Regions from separate parts of the Leptothoe sp. ISB3NOV94-8A genome, predicted to be linked through region 3. Evidence: riboswitches for the same ligand, from Rfam matches in the RefSeq annotation. Region 3 holds a riboswitch; each other region holds the start of a gene.

Region 1 (3,283 bases), on a different contig from region 3:
GAGCGTAAGAATAGAGCCGCGTATACCCCATCGCCGGGTTCATAAGCCACACCTAAATTAAAGCTGTCGGCATTGGTAAACGGCAAAGAATTACCTCGATCATCGGGGTTATCACTTTCCCTAATTTCTGGACGATTCCACGTGTAATTTGCAAAGGCAAACACACCGTCAAGCACTTGGTAATTTAGCTCCGTCTCAATCCCGATGGCCTCCACTCGATCAATGTTTTCGAACCTCATGGTATCACTGTCAAAGTTAATGGCATCCTTAATTTCATTGCGATAGAAGGTAACCCTAAATAAGCCCCGGTCGCCGATTTGTTGATCAATACCTACGTCAAAGCTAATGCCAGTTTCAGGTTCAAGGTTTGGGTTGTTGGTGTTGAATGTGGTCAGAAAAAGATCCGATAAGGTAGGCACACGAAAATTGCGAGCAAAGTTAGCCCGAAAATTCGTGGTATCGGTTAAAGCCACCCGTGTACCTAAGTTAAATGAAGTAAAAGAGTCTTCATCAGCCAGATCGTTAAAATCTTGTCGAATACCGGCATTAACACTGACACGAGAGGTGATATCAGCCTGGTATCGAGCAAAAATACCGGTTTGATTAATGCTTTTGTCATAGGCCTCAGTGGTTAAATCTGTCAACAAATTAGTTGTTTCGTTGTCTGCTTGAACATTACGGTAGTCGACACCGTAGGTAATGTTCTGATTATCAGCAAACTGCCAGGTATGCTGCAATTGCCCACCTAGGGAAATTTGATCGATCCTATCTTCTGAAGGCGTATCAAAACTGCTATCGGCAATGGGATCCTTGAAGGTAAGGTCAAGGAAATCACCAAATAATCGTGCTGTTAGCAATGAGTTATCCCCTTGCCCCAGCTTGGATTCATAGGTTAAATCCAGTAGTAAATTTTCTGTATACTGACTATCGTCTTCAGTCAGTGTATTGAACGCACCAAAGCCGCTAGGAGTCGGCACACCACCAGGAACATTTAAATCTTTGGTGAGATACAATGCCCCCAGACTTACCCGATTGCGTTCATTAAGGTCAGCTGCCAACTGAAAATTAAGATTGTTATAAAGCACCTCCGCATTGCTGCGATCACCCTCAAAGTCTGTTGTGCTTAGGCTAAAAGGAAAATCATTTTCTGAATCGGTACGGTTATAACCGAGTCTCCAATCAATATTGCCAGTGTTTCCCCGCACCTGTAGTGCCTGACTGTTATAGCCAAAGCTGCCAAGATCTAAGCTAGTGGTCACCTCTATGCCTTCTTCTTCCAGCGGTCTGCGGGTAATGATATTGATGACACCACCAATGGCATTGGATCCATACAGGACTGAGCCCCCCCCTGGCAGCACCTCAATTTGTTCGACCGCATCGGTTGTAAAGTTCGAGAGATCAAATCCACCGGCTGCACCGATCTCGTTTATTGGACGACCATCTAGCAAAATCAGGGTTTGAGCTGTTCCACCTCCCCGAATAAACTGACCACTCTGAGAGCCCAACTGACCACCGGCTGTACCTTCGCTCAATATTCCGGGTAGATAGAGTAGGGCTTCATCAACAGTGCGGGCTCCCTGCGTTTCAATTTGCTCGCGATTAATCACATAAACAGGTTGTGTTGATTCACGAACAGTGCCTTCACGACGAAAAGGAGAGTAAACAGGCTGATCAAGGATACTTTCAACAACATTAATCCGAATAACGTCATCTACCTCAGGAGTCTGAGCTAATTCAGATTTTTCTAGTTTGGTTGTTTCTCCAGCCCAGGCAGGTGATGCCAATAGAAAAGATAGAAGCGTTAGAGAAGCAGGGAACTTGGACATAGTAGACATTGGTCTTTTGGTTTTAAGTGTGTATTGTGTGGAGAAACGAACAACCAAAGGATCACCTTTATCCCCCAAACCCTTCTCCTGAAGAAGGAAGGCAGTAAGAGAGGAGATTTTTTGAGAAAAACAAATTCTTTCAAGCCAAAAATTCTCTCCTTGAGGAGAAGGAGAGGGATTTAAGGTGTGGAGGCCAAAGCAACTTGCAGACAAAAGTTAAGGCTAGAGCCATGCTTCAGATGACTATTTAGCTATGCCACTGAAGCTAAAGACCGTATGCATAGACTCTAGTCAATTCTGTTTCAAGGGCTATAGACATATCGACAACAAACTCGCCGTTGGAGCCTGGACCGGGCAAAAAAGATTTGATTCACATCCGTACCTCGCAGATATTTTAAGTCACAGCATCGGCGGGCGTTCTGACTGAGAGGCATAAACAAAGTTTAGAACCTCTTTCACAGCTGCGGGACAGTGGTAGATTTTCACTACGCTTTCCCCATTAACTCCAGTGGCTGCTCCCCACTAGAACCGATCCAGAGTAAAATCATATCACACTGATCTAAACTGAGATGTTCAGATTAGATAACTAGATACTGTTGGCCTCCTCAAAAGACTTTTGCCTGAGCCACCTTGTGAGCGACCTTGATAACCAATGCCTATCCAGGTCGCTCCCCACCATTCTATGAATCTGCAACGGCGATCATTAATCTGTTTACTATGCCTCAGCCCAGCTTGACTATTAAAGCGACGTATTCGACCTTGAGTGCATCTGAGCTGTTGAGTAAAGTAGCACCGCAATATAAAATGCCGAATCCTGTCTCCTGCGAGTTTTGGCATAGGGGGCTCAATGACACCTATAAATTATCTTCCGAAAAAGATGATTTTATATTGCGGGTGTATCGACACAATTGGAGGACACGCTCAGAAATAGAGTTTGAACTAGCGGCACTGATGCACTTACATAAGCAGGGGGCAGCTGTTGCTATTCCTATTGAAAGAAAGCAAGGAGGGTTTATTACCCCGATTATGGCTCCAGAAGGAGAACGATACGTTATTATCACTCAGTTTGCCCAAGGAAATATCTTAAAGTTTAACGATCCAAAAGATGCAACTCTCTTTGGTCAGGCAGTGGCAGAAATACACAGTTGTTCTTCAGGATTTGAGTCTAATGCTAGCCGCTATACGCTAGACCTCAAACATCTTATAGATGAGCCTTTGGTCAAGATCCAACCTTATTTAGCAGAAAGGTCCTCAGACTGGGAGTTCTTAAGTGAGTTAGCCAACAGTCTTTTTACAATTGTTAATGCTACAGAGGTAGGTAAGTTGGACTATGGGTTTTGCCATGGTGACGTTCATGGAGAGAATGCCCATGAGCATGGTGGCAAGGTCACACACTTTGATTTTGACTGCTGTGGTTTAGGTTGGCGCGTTTATGATCTGGCCACATTTAGGTGGGT
Region 2 (3,283 bases), on a different contig from region 3:
ACGAGCATGCTGGGTGCTCCAGTTTGGACAGTGGGGCTGATCGAGGGGATTGCTGAGAGCACGGCCAGTATTTTGAAACTGTACTCTGGCTGGCTGTCGGACTGGGCCGGTCGGCGCAAACCTTTTGCGTTGGCCGGTTATAGCTTAGGGGCATTGTCTAAACTAGGGTTAGCTCTGTCGGGAACCTGGGGCCATGTGTTAGGGGCACGTTTGTTTGATCGGATTGGCAAAGGATTACGAGCTGCACCACGGGATGTTCTAATTGTTGAGAATTGTACTGCTGCCCAACGGGGACAGGCATTTGGCTTACACCATAGTTTGGAAACGGTGGGTGAAGTGCTGGGACCGCTGGTGGGTTTTGTCTTTTTGCAACACTCTGTAGGAAATTATCGAGGCGTGTTTGCGATCGCATTTTTCCCAGCGCTTCTGGGTGTTCTGATCTTACTAACTCAGGTCAAAGAACAACGTCCCCAAACTAGAAAAGCACGTCCCCAATTTACATTACAAGGATTAAGCCCCACCTATCGACAGTATTTACTAGCAATTATTCTCTTTAGTTTAGGAAATTCATCGGATGTTTTTCTGTTATTACGGGCCCAAGAGCTGAGCTTTACCGGCTCTACACTTCTGTTACTATACGCAGCTTTTAACCTGGTAGCCGTTTCATTAGGACTGATCGCTGGTCGTCTATCTGACCAAATAGGGCGACGACCGCTACTCGTCAGTGGATATCTTGTCTTTGCTATCACCTATCTTGGATTTGCCCAAGCTGAGACGCCTGCTATTATTTGGTTACTGTTTATGTTATACGGCCTCTATGGCACTCTAACGCGGGGTGTCCAAAAAGCATTTGTTGCCGATCTAGTACACCCCAACCGACGAGGCGCTGAAACCGGCACCTTTCATATGGTAGTTGGTTTGTCCGCACTACCAGCCAGTCTCATCGCTGGCTGGCTCTATGCAACAGTCTCTACAGCGGCTCCTTTTTATGTCAGTTCTGTTGCTGCGGTGATCGCCACACTATTGCTAATGCGAATGCATTTGCCATCGTTAGAGTCAGGGAATCGAGAATGAGCCGCACAGACAGCACCGCAAATTGAATTAACATTCCGTGTTGTGCGTAGTCAGAATGTGCTAGATTACTGGGCGTATCGGTTCTAAGGGGAAACAGTCCTTAGAGGAAACGGGGAAAGAGCAGTGAGAATCTGCCGCTGTCCCGCAGCTGTGAAGGAGGTGTTGCACCTCTCAGTCAGAATGCCCGCCGATAGTTCAACTCATGTTCTACAACATCTGCGAGGTACGGATGATGATTTTAGTGCGTAATTGTAACTATGTTGCCAGGGGAAATCTCTACAATGCTCTACCCTAGGCATATCTGGCTACATAGCTATGAAGTGTGCCTGTTAATTTTGGGCATCTATTAGTTATCTAATTAATTTTTTGAAAAGCTGTTGGCCAGTGTGTCACGGATTGTTATGCCTGCAAAAGGTATGAACAATCTATTGCTCTTAGCACTGTCTAACCCGTTCTCAACAGATCATTTTGAAAAAAGTTAAAAGCATCGTGCCATCCATTATACTGCCGCCTGAAGCACTCATGTTGCAACAGTATCTGCATCGCCCTGGATGTATTCCTGCGTCGGTTCATCCGTTTGTGAAACAAGCGGCACTTACGTTTGTTTCACAAACGGCACTTACCCATAAGATGCGGAGCCAAAAGACCTTTGGAAAACCAGCCAGGCGATTTCCATGGCGGGGTTGGTTGATGTTGATTGGATGTACGATCGCATCTCTCTCTCAATCAGTGACTCGCCGCATGCGTCGATGTTGACAACGGCAGTTCTCTCATCGTATGTCCATTGCCCCAGTGGGCAACCGCCTCCATCCTAAAAATGAGAATAGTTACTAACATGAATATTTTGTCATTGCTTGTTGCCCTCCTAGCGATTTTGCTGGTGGTTGACATCGTTGTTTATCTGCTGACTCCCCGCACCCATGGGTCATCATCACTGATGCGGTTTGGGGTTGTCGGACTGCTCAAATCATTGCGAGAAGTACCCACATTTCTATTAATGCGTTTAGCCTTTGGGGGTGGCCTGTGTCGCTTCGGCGTGTTCCGTGCCGTGCGGGCTGACTCGCTAGACTTGGGTGAACGGCCCCTTTCAGATAACGGACAAAAGATGGTCGTGGCTAGCCAGGCCCTTCTTGCATTAAACTGGTATCCGTCCAGTGCCACTCCACAGCAGGGAAACTCAGAAACATGATCCCTTCAGCCTAGGCAAACTGGCAGCAGGTGCTTGTCGCCACTAATCTTTCCCCTCGAATATAATGCCTGGAGCGGCTTTCTAGCCGGGGGCGAGGTGCCGTTGTATGTGCAAATCAAGCTAACTCATCCATCAAATTGATGCACGAGTGCTGTCTTAAAATGGCTGAGCCAGATCGGTGGCATAGACCGTTTTCCAAGCTTTAACGGTGTCCTCGCCAATTTTGCTATCGATTGCTTCGCCGCTATCAGTCACCAGTCGAATATCAAGCGTTGTCTCTGGTGCATTTTGCAACGCTTGGGCTAACTCATTGCTCACTGAGAACACATTATTTTGTCCATCAATTTGAAACACATCGCCATCAACTTTAATGAAAAGTTGAATGATATTTCTGGCGTTACTAAATTCTGAGCAACTCAAATCTGGAGAAACCCGAAACGACCCGCTGAGACAGTCGCGATCGCGAATAATCGACAGCACCCGAATAAAATCACGACTCCAGAGGCTCTGCACCTCAATTCGGGCGGTTGTATTCAAAAAGCGATCGCTAAAGGAATGACGGTCAAATACCCCAACAAAGCTGCCTTCAAACGGATCATTGATTTGAACTGGCTCTGACCAAGGTAAATTACGGTGGGTTCCTAATGTGGCCGAGTCGACAACAGCTAGCCCAGCGGCAGTGGCTGCACTCGTTATACAGATACTCCCCAACAACCCTAAACTAATCACTAAACGCCCAATCATAATAGAGCGCCTCTGCTTTATGAGACTCTACTTTGACGATAGCACAAGGGATTGGAAACAGTTGAAATATGAGCTTTCTCTTATTAGTTGCAATTGAAATTGCAGGCTTCCAGATGATCTACCAGATGATTTATGTCTACTTAGCTAAACCCATGCCCCAATCATCTTTCAACTCCAACCATTAAATCATAGCCACCCATAAAACCTATTCCATGCTTATAATCAGAACTCGTTGATTCTCAACATGACTAAATGAAAAACCTTGACACCTCACAA
Region 3 (3,283 bases):
AACAGCAGGTTCAAACGCCTTATCTAGCTCAACATAAACGGACTCCAGATGATCGTCATGCTCATGCTCTTCTTCATGATCATGATGGCTGTGACGACTATCCAAGTCATCTTCAACAGCGGCATTAAAGCCCAGCAAAATATCTGGGCTAATCTCACCCTGCTGACAAGGAACAACCTTAACACCCGTGGGTGCCTTCTGTTGGAGCCATCGTTGTACCTTAAGACGGTTATCCTCCGACATCACATCGGTCTTAGTCAGTAGCACCATATCAGCACAGGCTAGCTGATCCTCAAACAGTTCCTCAATGGGTGTCTCATGGTCTAATGAGTCATCTGCCTGTCGTTGGGATTCTAGGGCCTCTAGATCGCCAACAATTTGACCCTTGGCAAGGGCATTGCCATCCACCACCGTCACCACACCATCCACGGTTGCGCCAGTCCGAATTTCAGGCCAACGAAATGCCTGCACTAAAGGCTTCGGCAGCGCTAACCCTGAGGTTTCAATGACAATACAGTCAATGTCTTCTCGTCGCTTTAGAAGAGTTTGCATGGTAGGCAAAAACTCTTCTTGCACAGTGCAGCATAGACACCCATTAGCAAGCTCTAGAATTTTAGTATCAGGGGTCTCATCTTCATCACAGACCTGGCAGGATTTTAGAATTTCTCCATCAATGCCAACTTCTCCAAACTCGTTGACTAATACAGCGATGCGTCGTCCCTGGTTGTTTTGCAATAGATGACGCACCAGCGTAGTTTTACCGGAACCTAGAAAGCCGGTGACTACGGTAACAGGAATTTTATGCATTGGTTTTTCCTAACGACTAAAGATTCAAGATTTTGTGCAAATTTGGTTTGGTAGAGGTGCACATTGGTGCACCCGTCAGGATGCAGACAACTGATTCTGATCCTGCATTGGACGTACAGCAGTGGGTTCCTACAGAGGAACTATTTATTTCTAAAAAAGCTCTTTCCTAAATTCTCTCCAAGCAAATTGAAGTCAAGTATGAAAGAAAGCTAAAAATAACAAACAGGATAGTTTGAGATGTCTAGTCGATCTTTTACCTTTCCTTTTGGAGCTACCATGTACGCATAAGTTGCAGAGTGGGCAAATTCAAGACCATGTCTACCTTTTGGGACATTATCTTCCAGATACATACACAGTACCCTTTAAGAGGGTTCACAGTAGATCAGCGTAGGTTAAGCGAGCAAAACATAATCCATCATCAGTGTGGACAGAAACGTACCGCCCACACCGCAAATAATAAAACCAGCAAATCGCAGCGCTGAACTTTCGGGTGACTGTTGGAATAGGCGACTACCCATCCCATAGGCAGCTGTTGCGATCGCAAGCTGAATCAATGCAAATCCTAGCAAATAAGCCATCAAAGGACCCATTTCAGCACCAAAAATGGATTCTCCGTAAGCAAATCCATGGAACAACCCAGAAATGGCAGCTAAACCAGTGATAATTGTGCTATTTGGCCGCTTTTTTAGGGCTAGTAGTACACCAAAGACAAGCACTGAGGCAGAAATTACCAGCTCAGGAAGCGGCAAATCAATGCTCACCAAATGAATTCCTGTACCCAAAAGAGAGGCTAAAACAAAGGCAACAGGAATAATTAAGTTGCGACCAATGGCTGCTGCTAACAACCCTGAGGCAATGACAAACACTAGATGGTCTAATCCAATGACCGGATGACCAATACCGGATAAAAATCCTTCAATGAAATTACCGGGTGTCTTTCCACCTAACGGATGGTGAGCTAGGGCAGGCAACCCATTGAGGAGAAGTGCTGTGATCGCAACAAGCGCAATCTTGCCTGAACGACAAAGATTCTTAACCTTGAAACCCTTCAAGGCGACTAAAGCATATAAACCCATCTGTACCTCGCAGATCAATAAAACGGCAGGTTGACCATCGGCGGGCATTCTGACTGGGAGGTATAAAACTTCCTTCACAGCTGCGGGACAGTGGCAGATTTTCACTGCGCTTTCCCCCTTTCCTCTAGCGGCTGTTCCCCACTAGAACCGATGCTAAGCAGATTAAATCTACCACCTTCGCCTTCGCTTTGGATATCAAAATTGCATAGGATTAACTATTTAGGATTGGCATAGAACGTTGTTTCTTGGCCTTTCTGTTAGAACTATACCCATACCCTGTTGTAGGTCCTATGCCATTTGCCACGTCATCTCTTCCCCTGCCCGTAACGGCACAAGTTCAGACTCAGTCAGAGGCACTTGATCAGGGATGCGCCACGTTGTTTTGACCAAGGTAATTTGCTGCGTATTGCGGGGTAGTTGGTAAAAGTCTGGTCCATGGAAGCTGGCGAACGCTTCTAGTTTATCGAGGGCGTCAACGCTCTCAAACGCTTCTGCATACAACTCCATAGCATGCAAGGCCGAATAGCAACCGGCACAGCCACAGGATGTTTCCTTATTGTTGCGATCATGGGGGGCACTATCGGTACCCAGAAAAAACTTAGGATTACCCGAAGTGGCCGCTTGCAAAATTGCCCGACGATGCTGCTCATGTTTCAAAATTGGCAGGCAATAAAAGTGGGGGCGAATTCCCCCTTGGAAGAGCGCATTACGGTTAAACAATAAATGCTGCGGTGTGATGGTTGCAGCCACATGGTTATGGGCCAGAACAAATTGCACAGCATCTGAGGTGGTAATGTGCTCAAGCACGATACGCAGGTTGGGAAATCGCTGCTTAAGTGGGAGCAACTGTTGCTCGATAAATATCTTCTCACGATCAAAAACATCGACCCCTTTATCGGTCACTTCCCCGTGTAACAATAGGGGCATGTCCACCTGCTGCATGGCAGCAAAGACGCGATCGCACTTACGAATATCCGTCACACCAAAGTCTGAATTGGTTGTTGCACCGGCTGGATAGTATTTAACCGCTTTAACAAACTGGGAGGCTTTGGCCGCAATGATCTCTTTGGGGTCTGTATTGTCAGTCAGGTAGAGGGTCATCAGCGGCTCAAATTGTTTGCCAGCTGGAATGGCTGCGATAATGCGATCTCGATAGGCTGCCGCATCCGCTACCGAGCGCACGGGGGGCTTCAAATTCGGCATAATGATGGCGCGGGAAAACTGACGCACCGTATGGGGCAAAACCGCTTTCAGCATCACACCGTCCCGCACATGCAGATGCCAGTCGTCGGGTCGAGTTATGGTAAGCTTTTGCATCTTTTAATCATTAAACAAGTAGCAACGTGATTATAGTGTCCATCCACTATGGAAAGCCATCTAATACTCAATCCCTATCTGGG

Evidence for each region. Region 3 has a riboswitch for cobalamin ahead of SPB21_RS33290 (HupE/UreJ family protein). Riboswitches for the same ligand answer to the same signal wherever they lie in the genome.
Region 1: it holds a riboswitch for cobalamin, as region 3 does, so the genes downstream of both, SPB21_RS06510 (TonB-dependent receptor) here and SPB21_RS33290 (HupE/UreJ family protein) in region 3, are expected to answer to the same signal.
Region 2: it holds a riboswitch for cobalamin, as region 3 does, so the genes downstream of both, SPB21_RS08830 (hypothetical protein) here and SPB21_RS33290 (HupE/UreJ family protein) in region 3, are expected to answer to the same signal.

Annotation. Positions count from the first base shown of each region.
Region 1 is NZ_JAXSQW010000001.1:1,494,418-1,497,700, reverse strand. It holds gene SPB21_RS06510 (TonB-dependent receptor) at 1-1,826, opposite strand, end outside; cobalamin riboswitch at 2,219-2,374, opposite strand; gene SPB21_RS06505 (phosphotransferase enzyme family protein) at 2,469-3,283, shown strand, end outside.
Region 2 is NZ_JAXSQW010000001.1:2,015,626-2,018,908, reverse strand. It holds gene SPB21_RS08835 (MFS transporter) at 1-1,074, shown strand, start outside; cobalamin riboswitch at 1,136-1,280, shown strand; gene SPB21_RS08830 (hypothetical protein) at 1,564-1,830, shown strand; partial or broken gene SPB21_RS08825 (SAM-dependent methyltransferase) at 2,009-2,137, shown strand; gene SPB21_RS08820 (hypothetical protein) at 2,420-3,007, opposite strand; gene SPB21_RS08815 (ferritin-like domain-containing protein) at 3,260-3,283, shown strand, end outside.
Region 3 is NZ_JAXSQW010000003.1:281,040-284,322, reverse strand. It holds gene cobW (cobalamin biosynthesis protein CobW) at 1-807, opposite strand, end outside; gene SPB21_RS33290 (HupE/UreJ family protein) at 1,200-1,931, opposite strand; cobalamin riboswitch at 1,906-2,050, opposite strand; gene pyrC (dihydroorotase) at 2,172-3,200, opposite strand; gene SPB21_RS33280 (cob(I)yrinic acid a,c-diamide adenosyltransferase) at 3,261-3,283, opposite strand, start outside.